Regions from separate parts of the Blautia sp. LMAG:89 genome, predicted to be linked through region 1. Evidence: predicted binding sites of a transcription regulator. Region 1 holds the regulator's gene; each other region holds the start of a gene.
The links. The regulator HrcA, encoded in region 1, represses chaperone genes, less so after heat shock. The targets are predictions, from matches to a motif close to TGTTAGCACTCNNNNNNNNNGAGTGCTAACA.
Positions count from the first base shown of each region.

Region 2: a site for HrcA is predicted at 893-923, ahead of CCC70_RS08160 (Hsp20/alpha crystallin family protein). Genes of this name have one in related genera too.
Region 3: a site for HrcA is predicted at 4,703-4,733, ahead of clpB (ATP-dependent chaperone ClpB). Genes of this name have one in related genera too.
Region 4: a site for HrcA is predicted at 2,875-2,905, ahead of CCC70_RS01370 (Hsp20/alpha crystallin family protein). Genes of this name have one in related genera too.

Region 1 covers NZ_NANC01000004.1:51,964-59,624, reverse strand. The annotation lists gene CCC70_RS04300 (glycoside hydrolase family 172 protein) at 1-808, shown strand, start outside; gene CCC70_RS04295 (ABC transporter substrate-binding protein) at 824-2,077, shown strand; gene hrcA (heat-inducible transcriptional repressor HrcA) at 2,254-3,297, shown strand; gene grpE (nucleotide exchange factor GrpE) at 3,316-3,951, shown strand; gene dnaK (molecular chaperone DnaK) at 4,005-5,897, shown strand; gene dnaJ (molecular chaperone DnaJ) at 5,919-7,118, shown strand; gene prmA (50S ribosomal protein L11 methyltransferase) at 7,277-7,661, shown strand, end outside.
Region 2 covers NZ_NANC01000004.1:913,089-920,749, reverse strand. The annotation lists gene CCC70_RS16525 (hypothetical protein) at 199-438, opposite strand; gene CCC70_RS08160 (Hsp20/alpha crystallin family protein) at 1,063-1,500, shown strand; gene CCC70_RS08155 (nucleoside hydrolase) at 1,843-2,805, shown strand; gene CCC70_RS08150 (3'-5' exonuclease) at 2,876-3,832, shown strand; gene CCC70_RS08145 (D-alanyl-D-alanine carboxypeptidase family protein) at 3,809-5,098, opposite strand; gene ileS (isoleucine--tRNA ligase) at 5,890-7,661, shown strand, end outside.
Region 3 covers NZ_NANC01000003.1:733,803-741,463, reverse strand. The annotation lists gene CCC70_RS03730 (ABC transporter ATP-binding protein) at 1-757, opposite strand, end outside; gene CCC70_RS03725 (MarR family winged helix-turn-helix transcriptional regulator) at 750-1,268, opposite strand; gene CCC70_RS03720 (DUF4250 domain-containing protein) at 1,567-1,740, opposite strand; gene clpB (ATP-dependent chaperone ClpB) at 2,026-4,608, opposite strand; partial or broken gene CCC70_RS16665 (helix-turn-helix domain-containing protein) at 4,927-5,523, shown strand; gene CCC70_RS03700 (hypothetical protein) at 5,495-5,776, opposite strand; gene CCC70_RS03695 (helix-turn-helix domain-containing protein) at 5,882-6,082, shown strand; partial or broken gene CCC70_RS16660 (very short patch repair endonuclease) at 6,159-6,409, opposite strand; gene CCC70_RS03685 (hypothetical protein) at 6,879-7,202, opposite strand; gene CCC70_RS03680 (hypothetical protein) at 7,183-7,661, opposite strand, start outside.
Region 4 covers NZ_NANC01000003.1:246,015-253,675, reverse strand. The annotation lists gene CCC70_RS01380 (AraC family transcriptional regulator) at 76-921, shown strand; gene CCC70_RS01375 (glycoside hydrolase family 36 protein) at 937-2,571, opposite strand; gene CCC70_RS01370 (Hsp20/alpha crystallin family protein) at 3,082-3,534, shown strand; gene CCC70_RS01365 (orotate phosphoribosyltransferase) at 3,901-4,545, shown strand; gene CCC70_RS01360 (hypothetical protein) at 4,615-5,652, opposite strand; gene CCC70_RS01355 (DUF4317 domain-containing protein) at 6,545-7,661, shown strand, end outside.

The DNA of each region.
Region 1 (7,661 bases):
TGACGAGGAAACTCCTTCCGTGGAAAGTCCTCTGGGCGATTTCTTCTGCTGCGGATTCGGAAGGGAATGTTTGGTAAATTCTGTTCCTGTGGCTGTTGTTCCAAGCAGGGGATTTAACTGCTATTTCCCGATGCCGTTTAAGAAGAAAGCAAAGATCACACTGGAAAACCAGCATGCAAATAAAATCCCGGCGTTTTTCTATCAGGTAGATTACTGTCTCTATGATGAGCTTCCGGACGATATTGCTTATTTCCATGCGCAGTGGAGAAGGGAACGGTTGACAGAAAAAACAAAAGATTATACAATTTTGGATGGAGTAAAAGGAAAAGGCCATTATATAGGAACCTACATGGCACTTACCACACTGGAACGTTACTGGTGGGGCGAGGGAGAAATGAAGTTTTATATTGACGGGGATGAGGAGTATCCGACCATCTGCGGAACAGGAACGGAAGATTACTTTGGAGGTTCCTGGAGCTTTGCTAAACAGGTGGATGGAAAAACCGTGGAACAGAATTATAACACACCATATCTGGGATATCCGTATTATTCTGCCCATGACGAACTGATCCACAATTTTTATCATAATGATGACTGCCCGCCAATGCGAGGCTTTTACAGATGGCATTTACAGGATCCGATCTGCTTTGAAGAGGATCTTCGCGTTACGATTCAGCAGATAGGCGTCGGATACCGTGGCCTGTTTGAACGACAGGATGATGTGGCAAGTGTAGCGTACTGGTATCAGACACTTCCTCATGCACCGTTCCAGCCGTTGATGTCAAAAGAGGATAGATGGCCCAGATAAAAAGGGTGGTAGAGATTGAAAAAACAGGTATTTTGCGGGGTATTTGCCCTGGCTCTGGCAGTGACAGGATGTGGAGTCCAGAAGAAGGAGGCTGCATCTGATATTGTGCCGGAGAACAGACAGGAACTGACGATCCTTCATATGGATGCAGACATAGAGGGCTTTGATTCTTTTATCAGTCAGGCGGAAAAGGATCTTGGAATAGAGATCCATATCGAAAAATGTCCGGCTAATGCGGACAACCGCCAGGCCAAAATAGCAACTCTTCTGACATCAGGAGATGATTCTGTTGATCTGATCACAGTAAATGATGAGATGATATCCGAATTTAAACATAAGGGATGTCTTCTTCCGCTGGAAGATACGGTTATGACAGAGGAGACAGCGGCAAATTTTCCACAGGAATACCTGAAAGAAATATGCATGTCAGACGGACATATTTTTTCGGTACCGTTCAAAATGGATATTATGGCATTCTGGGTGAACCAGGAATTGCTGGATCAGGCTGGTCTGGACAGACTCTCCTGTCTCAGTGATCTTGAGATCCTTCAGAAAAAGCTTCAGAATACGGGAAAATATGCATACGGGGATGCATGGGAGATTTCTTACATATATAATAGTATCAGCGAGTATGTCGATTTTTTCGGAGGAGATTATACAGACTGGACGGATCCGAAAACAAGAGAAGCGGCAGAATATATGAAGCGAATGCTGGATACAGGGATGATATCAGAGGAGAATCTGATCGACCAGCATGACCAGCTGAATGAAAAATTTATAAACGGCCAGTATGGATGTATGTTCATGTATACCGGTGCGTTGAGTACCTTTCAGAATGCAGGCGTGTATAGAAAAGATAAGATCCATATGGCACCATTTCCGGAATTTGACGAGAAGGTGACCAATATCGCAACCTGGCAGTATGTACTGAATAAAAATTCTGATCATAAAGAAGCAGCTCTGAAGTTCCTTCAGTATGTGTCCGGATATGAGGCCAGTAAAAATTACGGACAGCTGACAAGAATGTGTCCGGCAAGACTGGATGTGATCGAGGATAAGAATTTTGATCTGGATGGCATTGAAATGATCCGGCAATATCTGAAAGATTATAAGCTGAAGGCAAGACCACTGTGTGCCGATTCCATAGAAGCTGTTTCGTCCATGGGAACGGAATTTCAGAAATATGTGCTGGGACAGAAAACAGAAGCGGAATTTTTTGCCGGGGCACAGAACTGCATAGACCAGTATTACAAAAAAGCATCGTACTGATGCTTTTTTTGTTTTGAAAAAATAAGAACTTTTTTTCAAAACATATTGACAAATATTTTACATGGTGATATCTTAAAGACTGTAGATGTTAGCACTCCACTAAAATGAGTGCTAACAGATGTAAAAAAAGAATCAACATCCGTCAGGAAAGAATAAAAAGGAAAGGAGATGGATTCATGGAAGAGGTGTTGAATGAGCGCAAGCAAAAAATCTTAAAAGCAATCATCAAGACCTATATGGAAACCGGAGAACCGGTTGGTTCCAGGACCATTTCCAAGTATGCGGATCTCAATGTCAGTTCCGCAACGATCCGAAATGAAATGTCAGACCTGACAGATATGGGCTATATCGTCCAGCCTCATACCTCAGCAGGAAGGATTCCTTCAGATAAAGGCTACAGACTTTACGTCAATGAGCTGATGAAGGAGAAGGAAGCGGAGGTTGCAGAGCTGCGAGATCTGATCATTGAGAAGACAGATAAGATGGATAAGGTGCTTAAGAAGGTTGCGAAGGTTCTTGCTTCCAATACCAACTATGCTACCATGGTTTCCGTTCCGCAGTACAGCGGCAACAAGATCAAGTTCATCCAGCTGTCGAGAATGAGCGAGCTTCAGCTTGTGGCAGTGGTTGTCAGTGACAACAATACAGTCCGGAACCAGATCATCAATCTGGATGAGGAAATGGACGACCAGACGATCCTGAAACTGAATCTTCTTCTTAACACCAATCTCAATGGGATCCCGATTCAGGATATCAACCTTGGGATGATCGCCAGACTGAAGGAACAGGCAGGCAGCCACAGCGGTGTGGTGGCAACGGTTCTGGATGCAGTGGCAGCCACCATTCATGTGGAAGAGGAAGATATGGAGATCTATACTTCAGGTGCAACTAACATCTTCAAGTATCCGGAGCTTGCCGATAAAGAGAAGGCAACGGAGCTGATCTCCGCATTTGAGGAGAAGCATGAACTTGCCGATCTTGTAAAAGAACAGATGTCAGATGGAGAGAATACAGGAATCCAGGTTTACATCGGTGATGAGATGCCGATCCAGACCATGAAGGACTGCAGCATTGTAACTGCCAGATATGAACTGGGAGACGGAATGTACGGAACCATCGGGATCATCGGTCCCAAACGAATGGATTATGAGAATGTAGTGGACAGTCTGAAGGAACTGAAGAATCATCTGGATGACGTTTTGAAAAAGAAGAAAACTTAGAAAGGCGGTAGAAAAAAAGTGTCGGAGGAAACAAAGAAAACATCCGAAGAGCAGGAAGCGGAGAAGGAAATCCCCGTAACTGACGGAGATCAGGAAGAAGAAAACCTGACACCGGAGGGAGAAGATCTGCCGGAGGAAGAAAACAATACTCCAGGCGAAGAAGCTGCCTCAGAGGATAAAAAAGAAGAAAAATCAAAAACTTCCTTTTTCGGAAAGAAGAAAAAAGATAAATCTGAGCAGAAGGTGGAGGAACTTACCGATCGCCTGAAGCGTACCATGGCTGAATTTGATAATTTCCGTAAAAGAACGGAAAAAGAAAAATCCAGTATGTACATCATCGGAGCAAAAGAGATCGTTGAAAAGATCCTGCCGGTTGTGGATAACTTTGAAAGAGGTCTTGCACAGGCACAGGAAGGCGATGCTTTTGCAGATGGAATGAAAATGATCTACAAGCAGCTTACCACAACACTGGATGAGCTTGGTGTGAAGCCGATCGAAGCAGTGGGAAAGGAATTCAACCCGGATTTCCATAATGCAGTGATGCATGTGGAGGATGAAGAGGTTGGAGAGAACATCGTGGTGGAAGAATTCCAGAAGGGTTACACCTACAAGGATTTCGTAGTACGCCACAGTATGGTGAAGGTTGCGAACTAACTGACAACAAACTTTATTTTAACAGATACAGACTAAAACAGGAGGAAAAAATCATGGGAAAGATTATTGGTATTGACTTAGGTACAACAAACAGCTGTGTAGCCGTAATGGAAGGTGGACAGCCGACAGTTATCGCAAATACAGAAGGCGCAAGAACAACACCATCCGTTGTAGCATTCACAAAAACAGGAGAGCGTCTGGTAGGTGAGCCTGCAAAACGTCAGGCAGTTACAAATGCAGACAGAACGATCTCCTCTATCAAAAGAGAGATGGGTACCGATTACCGTGTAACCATCGATGACAAGAAATATTCTCCACAGGAGATCTCAGCAATGATCCTTCAGAAACTGAAAAAGGATGCAGAGGCATATCTTGGTGAGAAAGTAACAGAGGCAGTTATCACAGTTCCGGCTTACTTCAACGATGCTCAGCGTCAGGCAACCAAAGATGCAGGTAAGATCGCAGGTCTTGATGTAAAACGTATTATCAACGAGCCTACAGCAGCAGCTCTTGCATATGGTCTTGACAATGAGAAAGAGCAGAAGATCATGGTATACGACCTTGGCGGCGGTACATTCGATGTATCCGTGATCGAGATCGGTGATGGCGTTATCGAGGTTCTTTCCACAGCTGGTAACAACCGTCTTGGTGGAGATGACTTTGATAAGAAAGTTACAGATTACATGCTTGCTGAGTTCAAGAGAACAGAGGGCGTAGACTTAAGCAACGACAAGATGGCTCTTCAGAGACTGAAAGAGGCAGCTGAGAAGGCTAAGAAAGAGCTTTCTTCCGCAACAACAACAAACATCAACCTTCCGTTCATCACAGCTACAGCTGAGGGACCGAAGCATTTTGATATGAACCTTACAAGAGCTAAATTTGATGAGCTGACACATGACCTTGTAGAGATGACTGCAGAGCCGGTTCGCCGTGCACTGTCTGATGCAGGTATCACAGCTTCTGAGCTTGGCCAGGTACTTCTGGTTGGTGGTTCTTCCCGTATCCCGGCTGTACAGGATAAGGTAAGACAGTTAACTGGCAAAGAGCCAAGCAAGAACCTGAACCCGGATGAGTGTGTTGCACTTGGTGCTTCCGTACAGGGTGGTAAACTTGCAGGTGATGCAGGTGCCGGTGATATCCTTCTTCTGGATGTTACTCCACTGTCACTGTCCATCGAGACAATGGGTGGTATCGCAACTCGTCTGATCGAGAGAAATACTACAATTCCTACAAAGAAGAGCCAGATCTTCTCCACAGCAGCAGATAACCAGACAGCTGTAGATATCAACGTTGTACAGGGTGAGCGTCAGTTCGCGAAAGACAACAAATCCCTCGGCCAGTTCCGCCTGGATGGAATCCCGCCAGCACGTCGTGGAGTTCCGCAGATCGAGGTAACATTTGACATCGATGCCAACGGTATCGTTAATGTATCTGCTAAGGATCTTGGAACAGGTAAGGAGCAGCACATCACGATCACAGCTGGTTCTAACATGTCCGATTCCGATATCGACAAAGCTGTCAAAGAAGCAGCTGAGTTCGAGGCTCAGGATAAGAAACGTAAAGAGGCTATCGACACAAGAAACAATGCAGACTCCATGGTATTCCAGGTTGAGAATGCACTGAAAGAAGCTGGCGACAAGCTTGACGCAAACGATAAAGCAAGTGTTGAGGCTGACCTCAATGCACTGAAAGATCTTCTTGCACAGACAGCAAATGCTCAGGAGCTTACTGATTCTCAGGTTGCAGATATCAAGGCTGCACAGGAGAAGATGATGGAGAGCGCTCAGAAACTGTTCTCCAAGATGTATGAGCAGACTCAGGGAGCTCAGGGTCAGGCTGGTCCTGGACCGGATATGGGCAACATGGGCGGAAACGCTGGTGCCCAGGGCGGAAATGAAGCAGGATACGGCGATGATGTTGTAGATGCTGATTACAAGGAAGTCTAAGACAAGTAGGAAATAATTACAATGGCTGATAAAAGAGATTATTATGAAGTCTTAGGTGTGGATAAAAACGCCGACGACGCAACATTAAAAAAAGCATATCGTAAGCTGGCCAAGAAATATCACCCGGATGTAAATCCGGGTGATAAAGAGGCTGAGGCGAAGTTCAAAGAGGCGACAGAGGCTTATTCCGTTTTAAGTGATGCCGACAAGAGAAGACAGTATGATCAGTTTGGTCATGCAGCATTCGAAAACGGCGGCGGAGGCGGTGCCGGCGGCTTTGGTGGATTCGACTTCAACGGTGCGGATATGGGAGACATCTTCGGAGATATCTTCGGAGACCTGTTCGGCGGCGGAGGCAGAACCAGACGGGCCAACAATGGACCGATGAAGGGTGCCAACCTTCGTGCACGTGTGAACATTACTTTTGAGGAAGCGGTTTTCGGATGCGAGAAAGAGCTGGAGATCGTTCTGAAGGATGAGTGTACCACATGTCACGGAACCGGAGCGAAACCTGGAACATCACCGGTCACATGTCCGAAATGTAAAGGCCAGGGTCAGATCGTTTACACTCAGCAGTCCATGTTTGGTATGGTACGTAATGTTCAGACCTGTCCGGACTGTAATGGAACCGGTAAGGTGATCAAGGATAAATGCAGTGCCTGCCGTGGAACCGGATATACTTCTTCCAGAAAGAAGATCCAGGTATCTGTACCGGCCGGTATCGACAATGGCCAGTGCATCCGTATCCGTGAAAAAGGTGAGCCGGGAACCAACGGCGGTCCGAGAGGAGATCTGCTGGTGGAGGTAAATGTAGCCCGTCATCCGATCTTCCAGAGACAGGATATGAATATCTTTTCAACAGCTCCGATCACATTTGCACAGGCTGCACTCGGCGGTGAGATGCGTATTAATACCGTTGACGGTGAGGTTTCCTATGAGGTGAAACCGGGAACACAGACGGATACAAGAATCCGCCTGAAGGGCAAAGGTGTTCCGTCATTACGTAACAAGAACGTTCGTGGTGACCACTATGTAACACTGGTAGTCCAGACTCCGACTAACCTTAATGAGGAGGCAAAGAAAGCTTTGGAGGCTTTTGATGCGGCATGCGGCAACCGTCCGGCAGCAGACAGTACAGCCGAGACTTCCGAAAAATCTGAAAAAACAGAAAAGAAGAAAAAAGGTTTCCGTGAGAAAGTAAAGGAAATGTTTGAGGAATAAATAAAGTGAAAACAGGAAAGAGGCACAAAATGCCTCTTTCTTTTTTTTCTGTATTCGTGTATATTAAAAGAAGTGCCCGTTTTCGGGACAATAGAAAACAGGCGACAGACTGGAATGAAAATCCGTAAATGTGTATACAGCATAAGGAGATATAAAAGATGAAATGGAACCGTTTTACACTTAAGACAAAAACAGAGGCAGAGGATATTGTGATCTGTACACTTGCCGAGGTGGGAATTGAAGGTGTGGAGATCCAGGACAAGCAGCCGCTGACCGATGAGGATAAGGCACAGATGTTTGTGGATATTATGCCGGAAGGACCAGCAGATGACGGGATCGCATATCTGAACTTCTATCTGGAAGAGGATGCGGATACCGAGGCAATCCTGAAAGATGTGAAGGCTGCACTGGAGGATCTGAGAAGCTTTGTGGATATCGGAGAGGCAACCATCACAGAATCCCAGACAGAGGACAAGGACTGGATCAATAACTGGAAACAGTACTTCCATCAGTTCTATGTAGACGATATTCTAATCGTACCGT
Region 2 (7,661 bases), 860 kb from region 1:
CAAATGTAATCGGAGTATGGAGCTGTCGCTTTAACGAATGAATTCATATCTTTTCTCCCAGTTCTTTCATACGTTCTCCATCTATCGTCCCTTCATAATGTCTGATTCTTGACTTATCAAGTTTTATTTTAACCGAATCAAGTAAGTCCCCTGCTTCAATTGCGAGGAGCAATAAGCAGTGGGTGGGACTTACTTGTATCAGGAGGGGTACAAGCCCCTCCTGATAAACTGCGGAGCAGTTATTCGGTTATGAGCAAGTAGCGAAAGCGGATTGCGAATATCCGATTGACCCAATTGATCATTTTCCGACAGACTGCTTTGTTCTTTTTTATAATCACTGCTTTTTAAACGTACGATAAATTTAATACCTTTATCCATCATATGTATAAACGCAGGTGTAGAAGGATATCCTCGGTCCATGATAATGATAAATGGAATATTTACTATTGTTTCCGGTATTCGCTCTAATTGCTTTTATGCCAGGCGCATCTCATCGAATTTTACTTTGTTACAATCACTTTCTAGTATCATGCGATTCATTACATCATAGATACAGCCTAATCCTATTTGAGCCTGGGGTTTTGTATTTTTTCGGCTTGCAGAACCATACAGTTCCAGCGTTTCAGCAGTGGTAGGAATATTAATGTCTGAGCCGTCTGCCGACAAAATGCCTTAAATTCATTAGAACTCATTTTTTCTATGTCCATGAATGTACGTTTTTGAGAATGTTTCATCAGCATCACATCCTTTTCTGCGGCAGGTTCATGGTTTTTTTTGCAATATAAGCATATAAAAAAAAGCAGAAGACATCTAATTTTTTTAGAATAAATATCGTCTGCTTTAAGTTAATGACATTGCATAAAATCAAGGCTTCACAAATTCTTCACAAAATAATTAGCACTCGCCTCTTGACAGTGCTAATAATACGTGTTATAGTACATACAGAACAAAGGAAGAGAGAAAAAGAAATCTTCCGGAGAAAGTTCTTACAGAGTTTTCAGAAACAGTAAATTAAAAACGCCTGCATAATACGCAGCGAATATAGATCAGGAGGAATGAGTTATGTTAATGCCAAGTATTTTCGGAGAAGATTTATTTGATGATTTTATGGGATATCCGACAGGCCGTCAGGCAGCTGCCAATGCTTATCCTCAGGTGAAGGATATGATGAAGACAGATATCCGTGATGTAGATGGCAATTATGAACTGGAGATCGATCTTCCGGGATTTAAGAAAGAGGATGTGAAGATCCAGCTGAAGAATGGTTATCTGAACATTCAGGCAACCAGAGAAGAGAAGAAGGACGAGAAGGATGATAAAGGTAAATATGTTCGCAGAGAACGTTATACAGGAACCTGCAACAGAAGCTTTTATGTAGGCTCGAGCATTAAGCATGAAGATATCCATGCGAAATATGAGAACGGAATCCTTCATGTAACCTTCCCGAAGGAAGAGACCAAGAAAGAAGCAGAAGAGAAGAAATTTGTTTCTATTGATTGATCGGCATTTACTTTGAAGCCAATATCCGGAACAACCCAAACGGATATTGCGGAGATAACCAGATAATGGCTGGTTGATCGAATGCGGATAATTTTATCCGCCTGACTTAAAACTCCAAATTGCACATTGCATTTGTTTATATAAATGAATATAACCCCCTTTTTTTTCCACCCCTCTGCCAATGCCCGGCAGAGGGGTTCTTTACGTTTCAGCCTGAAGTACAGAGGTGAATTCTGATTAACTTTACACTCCCTCCCCACTCTGTTATACTTGGAACAGGTAAACAGCGGAAATTCGGCAATACTATAAAATTGGGGAAAGAGTTTTTACAGAGGTGAATATATGGGAGATAAGATCAAGGTTATCATGGACTGTGATCCCGGAATCGATGACGGGATCGCACTGGCATATGCGGCAGCACATCAGGATGAACTGGAGCTGCTTGCAGTGACGACATCTGCAGGAAGTACCAGGATAGAAAGAGTGACCCAAAATGCACTGGAGCTGGTGGATTTTTACGGACTGAAGGTTCCGGTGGCAGGAGGCCAGGACCGTCCTCTTGTGAAAGCGGCAATTTATGCGGAAGAATTTCACGGAGAGACAGGGCTTGGCCATTGCGTACTGCCGGAAGCAAAAACAGAGGCTGCTTCTGACAATGCAGTGCTTTTTATCCGTGACATTCTGAATGCCATTCCGGAGGGCGAGCAGGTAGTAATGATTGAAACTGCACCAATGACTAATCTTGCACTTCTGTTGAAGGTTTTTCCTGAAATAAAGAATAAGATCAGAAAAATTGTATTTACAGGCGGCGCAGCAAAAGGCGGAAACATCACACCGGCAGCGGAATTCAACATCTACGCAGATCCGGAGGCGGCAAAGATCGTATTCGATTCCGGAATCCCACTGATCATGTGTGGACTGGATGCTACCCTGAAATGTAATCTTACCAGAAATCAGATCATGAAGCTGTGCCAGTCCGGTGATCCGGCAGCCAGAGCCTGTGGAGATATGGCTGGCTACGTACTTGAAAATTTTTCCAAATATCGCTGCGTGGCAAGTATCCATGCTGCTGTACCGTTTATGTATCTCATCCATCCGGAGTTCTTTAAAACAGAAAAAGTATTCCTGGATGTGGATTGTTCAGACGGTGCCGGACGGGGTGCCACATTATGCGATTTCCGCTGGTGGCTACACGAAGAAGACGAAATGAAAGATATGATTCTGACAGATGCAGATACAGAAAGCTTCCAGCAGGAGCTGTTTGAAGCGATTTATTCTGTGTCCGAATGCAAAAATATGAAATAGCCGGACAACGATCCGGAAACAGCTGCATTTATGAAGCAGCTGAGCAGTCAGATAAGAGGACAGAAAACCCATGAACTATATTGTATTTGACCTGGAATGGAACCAGAATCCGGATGGAAGAAGACATCCGGATAGTCGGCTCCCGTTTGAGATCATAGAGATCGGGGCAGTAAAATTAAATGAAAAAAGAGAGATCGTTGATACCTTTCAGTGCCTGATCAAGCCCAAAGTGTACCATTGGATCCACGACAGTATCCACGAAGTGATCCACGTGGATTATCATGAACTGGAAAAAGGCATTCCTTTTCCAAGGGCGATTCGCAGATTTCTGGAATGGTGCGGGGAGGAGTATCGCTTTTTTACCTGGGGAGACCAGGATGTGATGGAACTTCAGCGCAATATGAAATACTATAATCTTTTGAAGCTGATGCCAGGGCCAGTGCATTACTATGATGTGCAGAAACTTTTCAGCATAAAATTCGAGGATGGAATATCCAGGCGTTCCCTGGAATATGCTACAGACTACCTGCAGCTTCCAAAAAACCGGGATTTTCACCGGGCACTGGCAGACGCCAGCTATACTGCCAGGATACTTCTGGAGATCGATGAAGCTTGCATGATCCGCCATCCGTCCCTGGATGTATATCAGAATCCAAAATCCAGAGACAGCGAGATCTATATTTCCTATACAGACCATGACAAGTTTGTGTCCAGGGAATTTGTATCAAAGGAGCGTCTGATGAAGGACCGTACTATGGTAAGTACCATGTGTCCCATCTGCAGATGCCCTGCCAAGCGGAAAATCCGCTGGTTCAGTACCAACAATCCCAAGGTGTATTACAGCCTTGCCCTTTGCCATGAGCATGGACCTGTTGCCGGAAAGATCAGGATCCGAAAAACGGATGAGGGAAAATATTTCGGGGTGAAGACCCTGAGAGCAGAAGATACAGAAGCGGCGGATGAGATCCGTGAAAAGCACGAATCTCTCCGCCGCAGGAAAATGTTACGAAGTCAGGAGAAGATCTGATACGATGTTTCGTTCGTATTGCATTCCCCATCCGACCATTTGTTTCTTATAATAATATTTGCTTTTCAGACGCAGTGGGCCGACAGCATTCTGAAGAACGGCCTGGCGTTTGTTAAGCTGTGATTTTTTGATACCTTTTGGAATAGTCACATAAACCTTTGTCTGATAATAAAACGGATATGTGTTTCCGTTATTCTTAAGGATATATTTGTCACAGGAAAGTACCTTAAACGGGACTGGCTCCATGGACACCTTCATATCCACCTTTTCAAAATTTTCAAAACCATAATTGAAAAGAGAAGCGGTATCGCTGTAAGCATTTGCCGCGGAAGTAGAATTCAGGATCACGGCTACCAGCGTTATATTTCCTCGTTTGCAGTAGGTGACAAGTGTGTTGCCGGATGCATCCGTGTAGCCTGTTTTTCCGCCACGGACGCCTTCATAATAATATTCGCCGTTTTTCATCATCTTGTGATGATTGAGCAGCTGGCGGGCTTCCGCAAATTTATTGGTAGGCGGGATCTCGTAATAACGTTTGGTGCAGTATCGCCGGAAAAGAGGATTCAGCCAGGCGGATTTGGCGATCTTTGCCATGTCGGAGGCTGTGGTGTAATGATTCTCATCCGGAAGACCGTTGGGATTATTAAAGTGTGTGTTCTTGCAGCCAAAAAGCTTGGCGCGCCAGTTCATGAGTTCTGCGAATTTCTTTACAGAGCCGGAAACTTCTTCCGCAACGGCGACAGACATTTCATTAGCGGACTGGAGCATGACAGCCATCAGGGCCTGATCCCTGGTGAATTTTTCACCGGGAGCAGCATAAATACTGGAATCTCCGGCAGTTACACTGGTGGAAGCTTTTTCAGATACGGTAATGTTTGTCTTAGCGTTCAGATTTTCGCAGGCAAGCAGTGTAGTCAGGATCTTCGTGATGCTGGCAGGGTAGAGCTGTGTGTCTGCATTTTTGGAATAAAGAACGGCTTCTGTATTTACGTCCATAAGGACTGCAGCCTGTGCTTCGATGCCGGGACCTTTGGGCCACCCGTCAATGGAATCGGTGTCGGCAGCCTGTGAATAATAGCTGGAGTGAGCAGGCGTGACTGCTGCGGCTTGACCATCAGGAACCGGTGTGGCAGTGACGATAGGATCACCATATTCATCGTATCCATAGGCAGCCGCCGCGCAGGGAGCTGCGCCTGTGAGCAGGATCCCTATGCCGAGAATGCCTGCAAAGATCCGGCGCAAGGATCGTTTTTTCATATTTTTCATAATAAGATACCTTTCAGTGATAAATCCGGGCGAGAAGGTTATTATTCATTTAAGAATCAGTAACCGAAAAAATCTTGCCCGTTTTGTGATGAGGTGCAGTATTTCATTAATTATAGCATTGTATTAATGAAACGCTGTATTTTTGCCCTCAAGATTCTGTAGTAGTATACCACTTTCCTCCCGGAAAAACCACTTGCAGTCTGTGAAAATTCCATTAAGAAGAAGTGAACATACATATAATAAGAAAAATCCATGAAAACACTTGACATATGGATTTTTCCCAACCTATAATAGACAGCGTATATAGAAAAAGCTGTGATGGAGACAGTAGGCCATATGGAAAGCTTGCAGCGAACTGGGGATGGTGGGAGCCTGGGACGAGTAAATATGGCGGAATATCACTCCTGAGCTTCAGTTCCGAAGTTGTCCGGCAGCAGCCGGAAGAATATCTGATATACAGATGATCATTAAGTAAGAACTGACGGATTTCCTCCGTTACAGGGAACATATATCGGCAGATACAAAGAATTGTCCGCCATGAACAGACATGGAACAACAGCCCGCGCCATAACACAGAGCATAAGAACACAGCAGAAGACGCAGGGATCTGGACACAGGCCCGTATAATGTAACAGGTGGTACAGCGAATCAGACTTCGTCCTTTTACAGGATGGGGTCTTTTTTTATAAGTGCCCGAAGCATTGGCACGAACAGGTATCTGTGAAGAAACAATCCGCTGTGGCCTTACAGATGAGGCAGCAGCCAGTAATCAGACACAGGAGGTAAATATTGTGTATCGTAAAGTTGACACGAATCTGAATTTTGTTGACCGTGAAAAAGAAGTCGAGAAATTCTGGAAAGACAACAAGATTTTCGAAAAGAGTATGGACAGCCGTAAAGAGGGCGAGACATACACATTCTATGACGGACCGCCTACCGCAAATGGTAAGCCACATATCGGACACGTTCTGACACGAGTTATCAAGGATATGATCCCGAGATACCGTACAATGAAGGGGTACATGGTTCCGCGAAAAGCAGGATGGGATACTCACGGACTTCCGGTTGAGCTTGAGGTTGAGAAGAAGCTTGGCCTTGACGGCAAGGAGCAGATCGAGGAGTACGGAATGGAGCCGTTCATTCAGCAGTGTAAGGAGAGCGTATGGAAATACAAGGGAATGTGGGAGGATTTCTCCTCTACCGTTGGTTTCTGGGCTGACATGGAGCATCCGTATGTAACATACGACAACAATTTCATCGAGTCCGAGTGGTGGGCGCTGAAAGAGATCTGGGAAAAAGGTCTCCTTTATAAAGGCTTTAAGATCGTTCCTTATTGTCCACGCTGCGGAACCCCTCTTTCCGCACAGGAGGTTTCTCAGGGCTACAAGACTGTTAAAGAGCGCTCTGCGATCGTACGTTTCAAGGTTGTTGGTGAGGACGCATACTTTCTGGCATGGACAACAACACCGTGGACACTTCCGTCCAACGTTGCACTTTGTGTAAACCCGGATGAGATCTACTGTAAGGTAAAAGCAGCAGACGGCTACACCTACTACATGGCAGAGGCACTTCTGGACAAGGTTCTTGGCAAGCTTGCAAAGGATGATGAGCCTGCATATGAGATCCTTGAGAAATATAAAGGAACAGACCTTGAGCGCAGAGAATATGAGCCGCTTTTTGCATGTACAGGAGAGGCAGCAGCAAAACAGCACAAAAAAGCTCATTTCGTAACCTGTGACAACTACGTTACCATGAGTGATGGTACCGGTATCGTTCATATCGCACCTGCATTTGGTGAGGATGACAGCCGTGTCGGACGTGAGTATGACCTTCCGTTCGTACAGTTCGTAGACGGACAGGGTAACATGACCAAAGAGACACCATACGCAGGTGTATTCGTAAAGAAAGCGGACCCGATGGTCCTCACAGACCTTGATAAAGAGGGCAAGCTTTTTGACGCGCCGAAATTCGAGCATGATTATCCGCACTGCTGGAGATGTGACACACCGCTTATCTACTATGCACGTGAGTCCTGGTTCATCAAGATGACTGCAGTAAAGGATGATCTGATCCGTAACAACAATACTATCAACTGGATTCCGGAGAGCATCGGTAAAGGACGTTTCGGTGACTGGCTTGAGAATGTTCAGGACTGGGGTATTTCCAGAAACCGTTACTGGGGAACACCACTGAACATCTGGCAGTGTGAGTGTGGACATATGGAATCCGTAGGAAGCCGTCAGGATCTCTATGAGAAGAGTGGTGACGAGCGTGCGAAGACCATCGAGCTTCACCGTCCATACATTGATGATATCACCATGAAGTGTCCGGATTGCGGCAAGACTATGCACCGTGTACCGGAGGTAATCGACTGCTGGTTCGATTCCGGAGCAATGCCTTTTGCACAGCATCATTATCCATTTGAGAATAAAGACCTGTTCGAGCAGCAGTTCCCGGCAGACTTCATCTCCGAGGCTGTTGACCAGACAAGAGGATGGTTCTACTCCCTTCTTGCTGAGTCCACACTGCTTTTCAACAAGGCTCCGTATAAGAATGTAATCGT
Region 3 (7,661 bases), on a different contig from region 1:
TTGAAAACTTATGGTACTCTCTGCTGGAAAAACCTATGACTTTGTTATAAACCAGCCCACGGAGATCATGTCCCATAGATGCAGCAACTCTGGATGAAAGAAATACCACACATACTGCAGCCATCATGGTGACCAGTGCCATCAGCACCATGCGGATACCTGTTGACTTCATGTAATCCATCTGTATGGCGTCCACATCTTCACCCATAGCTTCATATTCTGCACGAACATAGGAAACACCTGCCTGTGTGATGATGGATTCCTGCATCTTGTCGATCTTTTCTCCGACCTGCTCCTTCATAGCAGACAGAGCCTCTGCAGGCATCTGAGAAAGAGCCGCCAGTGGATCAGTCCCTTCCGGGATTCCCATTTTTGCAAGAGCTGCCTTTGATTCTTCACTGTCGGACGTCAGAGTAGAAACGATCACCATCGGTTTGCCGAAGATATCGTTGAGTTCTTCTCTGTCTTTTTTGGAGATTTTATCCTTTAATACCAGATCATCTCCCTCTTCCTCATAAAATCCATCCACAGTTTTCGCATCATCCTCTTCCATAAACAGCTTCAGACTGTCCATGGACGTCTTTCTGATCTTCTCAGGAACACTGTCTTCAATACCGTTCTGCTGAATTCCCACATTAATGATATTGGATGTGTAATTCGGCAGAGACAGATCACAGTATGCCTGAAGAAAAAGAAGCGCAATGATGAGTACGATGTAACCTGCAGATCGTTTCAGATATTTCATCAGTTTAATCACGTTTCTGTTCCTTCCTTTCTGTCATTTCATCCGGATGAAGCTTTTCTATGGCTTCCTCCGGCTGGATCTTTTCGATATTTACAAGGATCTGCTCCAGAAATCTCCGAAGCAGGCACTGTTCCGCCTCACTGAAGCCTTCCATCATTACAGCCTCATTTTTATGGATCCGTTCCAGTGCTTTTGCCTTGATTTCCTTTCCCTTTTCTGTCATGTAGATCCTGGTCACACGCTGGTCCTTTTCATCCGGTTTCTTATAAAGAAAGCCTGCTTTCTCCAGTCTCTGTATCGATACATTTACCGTAGGCGGCTTGATATGCAGGATCTTTGCAATTTCCCGCTGACTCAGGCCATCCCTTCCGGACACAAGCCCCAGAACCGGGATCTGTCCCGGATAAATCCCAAGCTCCTGCATCTGACTAAAGCATTTCGTCATAAAATGACGGTCTACCTTCATAAACAGAGATAAAAAACTGCTCTGCTTTTCTTTCTCATCTTCCTCCTTACAAAACACGCTGTCACTCCTCTCTCATCCGATCAGACACCTGCTCCCTGTTAATGATATACGAAGCAGTGATCTTTTTTAATTAGTCGGCTAACTATATATAATATACATCTGCACAAAAAATGCAATTGATTTTTGTGAATTTTACACTTTTTTAAGATTTACAGCTTCTTTAATTTCCACCTAAAATCTATTAATTAATTTGTTTAACTAATTTATTTTCTTCTGTTTTTCCTATTTTTCCACAAAAAAATACCCGCTTCGTCTTTTTATTCGAAACGGGTACTTCTTTCTGTTCCTGATTTTCTTATACAAACTGATTCACAGCCGGATCATAAGCATAATCGATCATGTCAAGCTTATCCTCCAGTTCTTTCCGGTTAAGTCCTCTGTCCTCACAGAAGGCATCCAGGGATCTGTAAAAATCCCGCAGCTGTGTATTTACGTAACTTAAAAGCATTACCGGGTCCTTTGGTATCATAATCTGTTTCCATCCTTTTATCTGATATTTATCCAATATCCCAGATGCTGCTGGATAGCTGTCTGATCTGAAATATCAGATTTACTATCTTACCAATTTTATTTTTTGTCAAGAGCCAGTAAAAAATTTTTCAGGATTTTTTATTTCTTCAGTATCTGATAAAAATATTCCATTCCTTGTCCAAAAAAGAACTGCCTGGTTCCGATTTTCATCCTGAAATGAATTTCTATCAGAACCGACAGTTCTTTTCCTTGTCAATCTATCATAACTTTATGGAGTTATTTTTTACTTCGTGCTGACGGTAAACGCTCCGTCCTTCGCATCCAGCACAATGGTATCTCCGGCATGCACATCACCGGAAAGGATCTTCTTGGCTGTCAGTGTCTCCACATAATTCTGGAGATAACGCTTCAGAGGACGTGCACCGTAAACAGGATCATAACCGTTATCCACTACCATCTGTTTGGCAGCATCTGTAAGCTCCAGAGAAAGCTCCTGGTCAGCCAGACGGTCACTGAGCTCTTTGACCATAAGATCTACGATCTTACCTACATTATCCTTGGTCAGCGGCTTGAACATGATAATCTCATCCAGACGGTTCAGGAACTCCGGACGGAAGTGACCACGAAGATCATTCATAACCTGTTCCTGTGCCTCCGGCTTGATATCTCCCTTCTCGTCGATACCGTCAAGAAGGTATGGAGAACCAATGTTGGAAGTCATGATCAGGATCGTATTCTTAAAATCAACCGTACGTCCCTGTGAATCCGTGATACGTCCATCGTCCAGTACCTGCAGAAGTACATTGAATACATCCGGGTGAGCCTTCTCGATCTCATCAAAAAGAACAACACTGTACGGTTTTCTTCGAACGGCCTCTGTCAGCTGTCCGCCTTCCTCATATCCGACATATCCTGGAGGCGCTCCGATCAGACGGGACACGGAATATTTCTCCATGTACTCACTCATATCGATACGGACCATATTCTGTTCATCGTCAAACAGTGTGGCAGCCAGAGTCTTGGCAAGCTCTGTTTTACCAACACCGGTTGGTCCAAGGAACAGGAAGGAACCGATCGGCTTTGTGGGATCCTTGATTCCGGCTTTGGAACGAAGGATCGCATCTGTTACAAGACGAACACCCTCATCCTGTCCTACTACACGTTTGTGCAGCTCATCCTCAAGGCCCAGCAGCTTGGTTCTCTCACCTTCTGTCAGCTTGGTTACCGGAATACCGGTCCATCTGGAAATGATACGAGCAATCTCATCATCTGTGACAGCCTCATGTACCAGGCTTCTGTCACTCTCTTTAACCTGCTTCTCCTCAACCTCCAGCTGCTGCTGAAGCTTCGGCAGCTCGCCGTACTGCAGCTCAGCTGCTTTCTCCAGATCGTAATTCTGTTTTGCTTTCTGGATCTGTTTATTGATATCCTCGATCTGCTCACGTAATTTCTGAAGCTTCTCTACGGAATGCTTCTCATTATCCCACTGAGCTTTCTGGGTATTAAAAGTATCTCTCAGCTCTGCAAGTTCTTTCTGCAGATCAGCCAGACGCTCTTTACTTAAGTTGTCAGTTTCTTTTTTCAGGGCAGACTCCTCAATCTCCAGCTGCATAATCTTACGTCTCTGCTCATCCAGCTCTGTGGGCATGGAATCCAGCTCCGTCTTGATCAGCGCACAGGCTTCATCAACAAGGTCGATTGCCTTATCCGGGAGAAAACGGTCTGTAATGTATCTGTGTGAAAGTGTGGCAGCTGCAACCAATGCACTGTCTGTGATCTTAACACCGTGGAATACCTCATATCTTTCCTTCAGGCCACGGAGAATGGAAATGGTATCTTCCACTGTCGGCTCATTTACCATAACCGGCTGGAAACGACGGGCAAGTGCAGCATCCTTCTCAATGTACTGTCGGTACTCATCCAGAGTTGTTGCACCGATACAGTGCAGCTCACCTCTGGCAAGCATAGGCTTCAGCATGTTTCCTGCGTCCATGGCGCCGTCTGTCTTACCTGCACCCACGATCAGATGAAGCTCATCGATAAACAGAATGATCTGTCCTTCGCTCTTCTTCACTTCCTCAAGTACCGCTTTCAGACGTTCCTCAAACTCACCACGATACTTGGCACCTGCAACCAGCGCACCCATATCCAGGGCAAAAATCTTCTTATTCTTAAGACCTTCCGGTACATCTCCTGCCACAATACGCTGCGCCAGTCCCTCGATGGCTGCTGTTTTACCAACGCCAGGCTCACCGATGAGAACCGGGTTGTTCTTGGTCTTACGGGAAAGGATACGGATAATATTCCGGATCTCCATATCACGGCCGATCACCGGATCAAGCTTCTGGTTCTTCGCCTTCTCCACAAGATCCTCACCGTATTTATTCAAAGTATCATAGGTTGCCTCCGGGTTGTCACTGACAACTCTCTGGTTTCCCCTGACTGTAGATAATGCCTGAAGAAAACGCTCTCTGGTGATTCCGAATTCATTGAATAGCTTCTTCATGCTCGGGCTTGGATTCTTCAGCATGGAAAGAAAGAGATGCTCAACCGATACATACTCATCTCCCATAGCCTTCGCTTCGTCCTCTGCACTGACCAGTGCCTTGTTCAGATACTGACCAAATCGAAGCTCTCCACCGGAAACCTTAACTCTGGCATCCAGTGCCCTCTTAACTGTGTCAATAAAATATTCCTTCTGGATTTCCATCTTCTCGATCAGCTTGAGGATCAGGCTGTCCTCCTGTGTCAGCAATGCATACAGAAGGTGTTCCTCCTCAATCTCCTGATTGCCATATTCATAAGCAACCTTCTCAAGATCCTGGACAGCCTGTACGGATTTCTGTGTAAATTTACTGATATTCATAGGCTTTCCTCCTATTCTATGAAAAGCATTTCCAATATTCGCATACCGGAAATGCTGTGCTTTTTTCTTGTTCTATGAGAACTATAACACCATTTATTAGCACTGTCAAGAGGTGAGTGCTAATTTTTACAAAGAATTTCGCCATCCGTAAAATGAAAAACTAATTTCCATCTTTAGCCCTTTATGTTCTTTTTGCTGGAATCAGGGGTGGAACTTAGCCCTACAATAAGGTATCCTATAACAAATGCCAGGGTACACTGGCCCATATCCTCCGATCGCCGGAAATGATCCATTTTTATTACAAAGGAGGATTTATCTATGGCTACTAATAATATTGGAAATCACAAACACCTTACTCTCGCTGACCGTGCTGCTATCGAACATGGAATACAGATTGGCGAAAACTTTACACAGATCGCTCAGAGGTTAAACAATGATTCCTCTACCATCTCAAAGGAGATACGGCGGCATCTCATACATGTTCCTCATTATCAGGACGACCTACAGAAGAAACGCTCAGAATGCCAGTTCTTTCATTCCTGTGAAAAAAGAAATGTATGTGGCAGCCTTTCCTGCCAGTCATTATGCTTTAAATGCCGTTCCAAACGCTGCGCCGTGTACTGCCGTGATTTTACTCCTATACTTTGTGACAGACTTAAAAAACCATCTTACGTCTGTAATAACTGTAAACAGATCCGGACCTGTTCCCATGACTTCTATTTTTACCGTGCCCATTATGCCCATGACCTTTATAATGAGATCAAGGTTTCTTCCCGTTCCGGTATCAATCAGACTCCTGAATCGCTGGAACAATTGAATCAACTGGTTTCGCCTTTTCTCCTTAAAGGGCAGCCATTATCTCATATTTACGCTTCCAATCAACATCTTATCGATTGTTCCATCCGTACATTGTATCCTTTATATCATCCTCGATAGGTTTTACGTATTTATCTGATAATTCCGGATACTCATCCAGCAACCTTTCAAAGAGTTTATAAAGTCCATGCTCTGTACATTTAGCTAGGCATGAAGAAAAAAGTTCCATTGTCATTGGCTTTTGTTTATCGATTGCCGCCAGTTCATCATCGGAAAACTCGAATGTTAAGATAAGGAATTCTTCAAAATTATGTTTTTCTTTGTTGTTGGATAGCTCATCATATTTTTTCATCCCTGCTCCTTTCATATGCCTCTATTATAGATACATTTTTCAGTATAGTAAACTATTATTTTTCCCATGATAATGATTATATTACAAACTGGGAAGTGAACAGAAATGATAAGCTATTCTCCATTATGGGAGACCATGAAGAAACGGGATATCTCCACCTATACACTGATTCATAAGTATGGAATTAATCCCCGAACGATCAATAATTTAAAACATAATAAGTCTATTACCATGTTTACACTGGAAAGGCTTTGTGAGATTTTAAATTGCGAACCAAATGATATTATAAAGTTTGAGAAAGAATAAAAGCTACTGGATGATTACACTCCGGTAGCTTTTCAATCTTATGGATTTATCCTAAGCATACGTTTTCACAAAAACTATCATCACGTTCAATATTTCGTGATATTTTTCTTATCCAATAATCAGAATTTTTGCTTTTTTCCAATTTAGGTTTTAGAATCTTCCAATCCTTTCCATGGAAAAACTCTCCATCAAAAACACAGAAATTTTGTATTTTTTCAGTACTATATCTGGCTTTTTAGGTAGATTTTTAAGATTTGATATAACGGTATCCTTTAGCCCCACAATACTTTTCTAGTATAACTTCAAGGAAGTATCTTTACTACGAATGTTCTATATACTTTTTCTTCGCTGATCCACTGTTAAATTATTCATAATTTATCTCCCTTATCTTTGAAAGATCATATCAATATGATATTCAATAAAACGACGATCCGGCAGGAACTTACTTGGCATAATAATTTTTATAATCATAGTTCATAAACCATGCCTTTGTATATTCATCCATACTCTCGTTTTTAACTGTGAAAATACTATTATTTTATAATTGTAATTAAGTGTAATCGCCCCCCTATCTAATGCTTTATCATGCAATGTATTTAGGCATAGACCTTTTTTAGGATTAGTTCGTTCTGTTTTTTCATTACTCCCACTCAAAGTAGGGTTTTGAGATATACATATTTTATATAGCGTTCATGCTACAATCCGGCGTATTTTTCTCATATTCGCCGGTGTATTTCTGTGTCTCGCAAATAGTGTACTCAAAATGTGCTCATGCCATGTTGCAAATTTAGAATTTTCATTCTTCGCTCAATTCCGCAGAATACTTTTCGATCGCAGCTTTGTATAAATCACACGTTTCATCCTTGAATTGTACTCGCTTTTTAATTAGTGCATCGAATTTATCGTATATGTTTTTATAAATTATTTTGTGTGCAGGATTTTTTAAGCTTTCCTCATCATAAGAATCCATTTCGAATCCATTTTCTGCGCTCCCATCAACAATCAAGTTCAGTAATCTCAAAAGATCCTCTTTTCGAATTTTATCTATGGTTTGTTTATCTGTTTCCAAACCACTTACTGAAAAAAATCCCTGTCCATTCTCAATGTAAAGATACTTCATATGTTTTGCTCCTCTCGAGATACGCTTCTTCACCTGCTTCCAAGCAATTCAGCATAATTGATCTACGCTTTAACTTATTTCCCTCCAGATCTGTTAGTTCTTCACTGGTTGGATATCCAGAATAAAGGTGATATTTGATAGCACCATCCGGAGTAATCTCTTTTTCTGTGTATATGAGAAAATCAGGATGTACCGAAGCCCCAATAGTGTTATTGTGCGTTGCAATCACAACAGGAATGTGTTCGGACAGTTCTTTCAGTAAAACATCAACACCATCTTTTAAAAAAATATTGTCAAAAGAAGATTCTGGTTCATCCAAAATTAAAATATCTTCTTGTAAAGCATCTTTCACTCGTTGAAGCAGATTATATTCTGATCGTTCGCCACCTGACGCTTTAGTTCCATATTTATTCAAAACCTCATATTCAATATAAGCAAAAAATTTATGATATTCAGAAC
Region 4 (7,661 bases), on a different contig from region 1:
TCTTTACACCTCAGATCAAATATTTTAAACTGATATTACTTATAATAACCATATATCGAAAGGTAGAAAACTCTCATGAAAAACAAGCAGGTCATGAACCGCCAAACTTCATCAAAAGAACTTCATCTTATTTCCTGCGGCTGGGAAAAATGTACACCGGAGCAGTCCTATGGTCCAGGTGTACGGCGGTATTACACCATTCACTTTGTGCTGAGCGGACAGGGATATTTCTATATGAACAACCGGAAATATACCTTGAAAGCCGGACAGTGCTTTTTCATTCCTCCTATGACCAGTTCTCTCTACAAAGCGGAACCTTCTGATCCCTGGACTTACATCTGGATCTGCTTCAACGGGGAAAACGCTCCAACGCTTTGCGAACACTGCCATCTTACTGAAGAAACTCCGGTCCAGCAGCTGAATTCGGTTCTTCCCTATCAGGAAACTATTCTTGAAATGATGGCTCATCCACAACTGACGCCTTCCGGTGAGGCCTATATCCAGAGTGGTCTTTACCGGATCATTGCCCTGCTGGAGGAAGAATTTCATGCTTCCTACACCACCATGGAATCCAACGATAATTTTTACATCACACAGGCTGTTGATTACATCAAAAAAAGTCCGCTGCAGAATATCACTGTGACAGATGTTGCTGACTATCTCCATATCAGCCGCAGCCACCTTTATGGACTTTTTAAAAAACATCTTGGAACCACACCCCAAGCATTCCTGACTTCAGCCAAGATCATCAACGCCCGGGAGCTTCTGACCGTCACGGATATCCCTGTCTCCAGCGTGGCGTTCTCCTGCGGATATCAAAATCCATTTGCCTTCTCCCGTGCCTTCAAAAAAGAAACCGGCATGACGCCACGGGAATACCGGGAAAAATATCATCATGCCGAGGATCTTCTGGATTGCTGAACCACTTTTCCTGATTTACGGAACAACTACCTTGGCATTATAGTATTCCACCGCAGCATCCATGGTCGGACCTTCGTTGTCAAACCAGTCATAAGTGATAGTTTCGCCGTTTTCTCCCCATACCTCCGGGCAGTCGATTTCTTCCCAGTCAAGCGGAACAAAATGCTCTTTCTGTTCTGATGCACGCAGCATGATCTGATGCAGGTCCTCAAATTCCTCCGGATTCAAAACTCCAGGTTTTGCGGATACAAACAGTGGTGTACCGCTCTTTGCAAGAACGTCTGCCCACTGACGATTTTTCTCCCATGGGATCATTCCGAAAATACCGACACAGTCTGCATCAATATGGTAAAACGTATTGTGCTGCGGAAGACGGAATGCCAGCGTATTTACGCCCATTCGTCTGGTACGCTCCCAGATACGTCCGCTGGTATCGTCACCGGTCCGGTTCAGATGCATCAGGCCTGCGCCGAGATGTCCGATGGTATTGCAGCCGATGATCACTGCGTTGTTGCTCCGGGAAGCATCATAAATCTCCTGATAAAGCATTTTTACGATTTCTGCGCTGGTTTTGGTCTGATCATAAAAATGCCATTTCTCCATGGAATTGTCTCTTAAATTCGCCTCAAATCCCCATTTTCCAAAGAGATCAAAGGTAGAAAAATCATGCTTGATCAGCGTGTATCCCCAATCACAGATCCTCTCGATATCTTTACGGATATATTCCAGTGCATCCGGGTGAGACGGATCGAGACAGTCATTATAGGAAATTCTCCACTCATCCGGGATATTCTCATCTTCATTAAGAAGCAGACGGACCCAGATACCCGGGCGGACACCTTTTTTCTCCAGCTTGTCTGCAAGACCTTTCATATCCGGAAATCTGTCATTGCCTTTTGTCCATGGTCCACCGTTGTATTCATCCAGGCGGTGATGTTCCTGCCAACAGTCATCAATGACCATGAACGGAGGATTTTTTACACCTTCGGTCAGTTTCAGGATATAATCGGTATCACTTAAGATCTCCTCTTCGGAGCTGTCACCATAAGCATAATACCAGTTATTGCTTCCATATACCGGAAACTCCGGGAAGATCGGATCTGTACACATTTTTTCACAGAATTTCTGTGCAGTTTCAAAAGTATCTGCTCCTTTTGCTTCCATGCAGACGATCTGTGCGGCACACAGCTTTCTTCCTTTCAGCTGTACTCCTGTATTTCCGCAGCGAACATCCAGAAACAAAGTAATTCCTTTGGTATCCACCTGCCAGCAGCACATGGCAGAAGGACGGACCTTTACGCCAAAGCAGAGAACCTTCTCAGAAAGCTTCGCCAGAAAATACCATGGCAGATAACGGTTTCCGCTCATTCCATGCCATTCCGCATCACCATAGGTACGTTCCCAGGCATCTCCCAGGAATCTGGCGGATTTCGGGATCTTGTAGTTCCATCTCAGCTTCACACATCTCACTGCATCCTCGGATGTGACAAATATATCCTCATGTTCACCTGCGTCCTGAAATTCCACAGTAGTTGCACCGGCAGCTACTGTCGTCTGCCCTCCCTGGCACACAAGTCTCTCCTCTTCTGTTTCCACTGTTACATAATCCGGTACCCCAAGCTTAAAATCTGCATATTTTTTCTGCATCATTCTCTCCTCCTGTACTTTTTCATTTACATTTTGCTTTACCTGCATACTCATGAATACTGTCTTTCTATCGTCTGTTCAACTCAGAAGAATGTACGAAAAATTTTTTTAATACATTTTGTCTATATGCCTTATTATATTGATTTTTTTGGTTTTTTCTATGCTTTAAAGTTATTATAACATTGCAGAATGTTCAATCTGCATAAGATTTTCAGTCCTTGTCCGATTCGCTTTTTAATATAAGAACATAAAGGACTAAGATAGAAATTAGTTTTTCATTTTACGGAACACAAATTCTTCACAATTTTTTAGCACTCACCTCTTGACTTTGCTAGTAACATATGTTATATTACATATAGAACAAAGGAGAAGATAAAAAAGAGCTTCCAGATGTTCAGAATAAAACCAAACGATCACCACTGCGGAATAACCCGAAGTGGTAACTATATACCGGCAACAGTTGGATTTCTTGATCCACCGGAACGGCTTTTCATTTGAAAGGAGAAATGACTTATGATGTTCCCGAGTGTATTTGGAGAAAACTTATTTGATGACTGGATGGATGATTTTGGATTCAGAGATAATTTCTTTAGCGGAAAGAACCCTCTTTATGGCAAACATGCAAAAAATATCATGAAAACTGATGTACGTGAAACAGATAAAGGCTATGAGCTGGATGTAGATCTTCCAGGATTTAAGAAAGATGAAGTACAGGTACAGCTGAAGGATGGTTATCTTACCATCTCCGCTGCCAAGGGTCTTAACAAAGACGAGGAAGACAAGAAAGGCAATTATATCCGCCGTGAACGTTATGCCGGCAGCACAAGCAGAAGCTTCTATGTTGGTAATGGTGTAAAAAACGAAGATGTCCATGCAAAATTTGAGAACGGTGTTCTGAGACTTTCTATTCCGAAAAAAGCAGCTGAAGAGATTGAAGCTGATAAATATGTATCTATTGAAGGCTGACATTGACTCACTCTCACAGGGGGAGGATCCATAGGGATTCTCCTCCTCTTTTTTATACGCAATAATATATGACACTCTCTTTCCAATTTACTACGTACTCACAAGTACTTTCACTCCATAGTAATGATCCTATTGTCAAAGTTTTCATGATATTGGATATTTTTTAACAAATATGCTTGATTTTTTGAATATTTTTTATATATTTTGCATTATATTATTTCATTTTTTTGAAATTAATGGTATAATATGCACAGCTAATCGGATATTTGCGATCCGCATTCGGTTAAATAAATCTGTTTCGTAATCTTTCAGGATAATTCTCCTGAACAACCACGTAAAACACGATCACGACAGGAGGTTTTTATTATGGATCAGGACAACATCATAAAAATTTATGCACGCAATGACAACCGCATACAGCTTAAAATGATTCCGGGACACTTCGTAACATCCCAGTCCCATATCACACACTACCTGGATCTCACTACTATGAAATCCAGATGCGCTGAAGCACAGCGTATTGCATCCGCTCTCGCAGCAAATTACGAAGCATCCATTCCGGTAGACACCATCGTCTGCATGGACGGACTTGAAGTGATCGGTGCTTATCTCGCCGAAGAACTGACCAAAGCCGGCGTCCTTTCCATGAACGCACACCAGACCATCTACGTCATCACCCCCGAGTTCAACAGCACCGGGCAGATGATCTTCCGCGACAACTATGAACCAATGATCAATGGAAAAAACATCCTCATCCTAAATGGTTCCATCACCACCGGATCCACATTGAACCGAGCTATTGAAAGCGTTCTGTACTATGGCGGTAAGATCCGCGGCGTGGCAGCCATCTACAGTAGTGTAGACAGTGTAGCCACACTCCCTGTCCACTCTATCTTTCAGGCCAGAGACATCCCGGACTATCACTCCTACCGCTCTGACAACTGCCCACTGTGCAAAAACCGCCAGAAGATCGATGCTATTGTCAGCAGTTACGGATATTCTGTATTATAAGATTCAGATCAATCAACGAATCCCCCATGGATAGCAAAACCAGTGGGGGATTCTCTTTATCTTTTCTTATTATAATTGATATTCTCTGTACATGGCTTCACGCATTTCTTTATCTGTAACAACCTTCTGAATCTCATTACCACGATCATCAAGTATAAGCCTGTTGATCAGAACACTCAGTCGTTCTTCCCCCTGGGCCATTCCCTGAGCTATTCCCTGAGCTATTCCCTGAGCCATTCCCTGAGCCATTCCCTGAGCCATTCCCTGAGCCATTCCCTGAGCCATTCCCTGAGCCATTCCCTGTTCTCGCCCCAGTGCTTCAGCCTGTTCTTTAGCTTCCGCCATCAGTCTTGCCCTTTTCTCAGATTCCAGTTCCAGAACATGTCCACCCATAATCTCACCTATTCCTTTCCGGACTTTCTCCTCATTTCTGAAAATATGATCAGATATCCGAGTTATCAGTCCAATCAGATCACTGAACAGTTCAGACCTTCCAGATTCAGTGATCTCTACCTCCAGTTTACTCCGGATCACTTCATATTCATTCAGTAATTCCTGAAAAAGTTGTGGATCCTCACTCATCTCATGCCCTCTTTTTTCATACCGCATGATATAAAAAGGAAGCAGCATAAGAAGACTCTTTTCAAATATCTTATCTTTTGTATAATTCTCTACTTTAATGGCAGGCACTCTGTACAAATGACATCCCCCATCCGGAAAAACCACATCCACTTCCAGAAAATCCGGCGTATTCCTACTATTTCTCAGATACAACACACAAGAACGTGGAAACTCCATCCGATACCTCCGTCCCTGCTTTCTGGCAAACTCAACAGCAGTTGCAAAATCATACTCTATCATCCGTACAGCCATTGTCGTGTCATCCGTACTCTGACATTCTATATGATAAATCCTGTTTCCGATCAACAGCCGCGAATCCGTAATAATCTCACCATCCACCCTCTGATACTCATTACGCAGCTGCACAATCTCCACATCAGCCGGGTATGATGTATGAAAAACATCATTGATCAAAGGCACGACCAGAAACGTCATTTTCTCCATCATAGTACGAAAAACATCATCAAAAATCGTATTATCTCTCAAACAATACTCCTTCTGGTATATACAATTATACCATCAACCAAACACTTCAGAAACCCTGTATACAGTTTTTATAAATATTTTTGAAAAAACGCTTCAGACATTGAAGCAAAAAAGAAACCAAATAAATGGATAGATCTTATAAGATACACAAATCATATCACACATCCCACCACAACACCACAAAAAACCATCTCCAAATTTCGACACCACCTTCCAACGTCCAGCAACGCGCCGACATTCACAACCTCCCTCCAAACCACAAGGAATCTCAATCTTCCTAACTACAAGCGTCCAGCAACGCGCCGACGCTCACAACCTCCCTGACAAACATATAGAATCTCAAGCGTCCAAACTACAAGCGTCCAGCAACGCGCCGACGCTCACAACCTCCCTAACAAACACATAGAATCTCAAGCGTCCAAACTACAAGCGTCCAGCAACGCGCCGACGCTCACAACCTCCCCTCCAAAACACAAGGAAACTCAGCCTTTCCTCCCAGCCATCCAGCGCAGCGCTGATGGCTCATCCAACTCCCGTCAGACCACTCTATCCCTCCCACCATGACCGCACAGTGTGAGGTTTGCAGCAGAAGTCCGGGTGCTTTGGAGTGAGCCTTGGTCCATACTTAGCGTCTGAGGTGGTTCACGGAGAGGTACCCGGCGGCCACAAGCCGCAGGGTAAGGCCCATCTGTCTGAGCCAGGTACGCATCAGCGTACATGGCGAGTTATGGGCCGGCCGCTCCGTGAGACACCTCAGACGCTTAGTATGACCAGGCGAAACGACGGCACCCGGACTTCTGCTGCAAATCTCACACGTCCGTCCGTGTCATCTTGCCCCAACCAAACACCTGTGCTATAATCAAACTAATTAAAAAACCGAGGTAAACCACACATGAACAAAAAAGAAATCGCAGAAATAAAAAAACAATTCACCCCTGACCGCTGCTCCATCACCCGCATCTGCGGCTGCTACGTAGACGGTGAAAAAAACAAAAAAACCGAACTCAAAGAAGCCTTCTTATCCTTATCAGAGGAAGAAACCTTCAAATACTTCGACATCTTCCGAAAAACCCTCACCGGCACCATCGGAAAAAATCTCATCAACATGGAATTTCCCCTGGATCAGGAAACCGAAGGCGGAACCCAAAACTTCCTCATGAAACTCCGCAAAAGCAAACTCACCGACGACACCCTCACCGAAGCCTTCTACGACAGAATCATAGAAAACTACGACTACGGTGAAAACTACTACATCATCCTCATCCACGCAGTCTACGACATCCCCGGCAAATCCTCCGACGGTGTCGAAATGTTCGACGCTTCCGATGAGATCTACGATCACATCCTCTGCAGTATCTGCCCGGTCAAGCTCTCCAAAGCAGGCCTGCATTACAATGCAGAGACAAACAATATTGAAGACCGTATCCGGGACTGGCTGGTAGAAATGCCTGACTGGGGCTTCCTTTTCCCACAGTTCAACGACCGCAGTACCGATATCCACGGACTTCTCTACTACACCAAAAACGCCGAAAATCTCCGCTCCACCATGATGGAAGAAGTCTTCGGCTGCACCACCCCACTATCTGCCGGAACCCAGCGTGACTCCTTCAATGCTCTGGTGGAAGAAACCCTTGGTGATGACTGTGCCTACGACACAGTCCTTGAGATCCACGAAAAGCTCAACGATCTCATCGAATCCCAGAAGGACGAACCGGAACCTGTTGTCCTCACCAAATCCGAAGTCAAACGTCTCTTCGAAGAATGCGGCGTAGAAGACGAAAAGCTCCAGAACTTCGATGAACAGTATGAGCTTGCCGCAGGAGAGAAATCAGCTCTGGTAGCATCCAACATCACCAACACCCGGAAATTCGAGATCAAAACCCCTGACGTGGTGATCCATGTAGCACCGGACCGGGCAGAACTGGTAGAAACCCGCATCATCGATGGTCGAAAATGCCTTGTGATCCCCATGGAAAGTGAAATAGAACTCAACGGCATCCGTGTCAGCA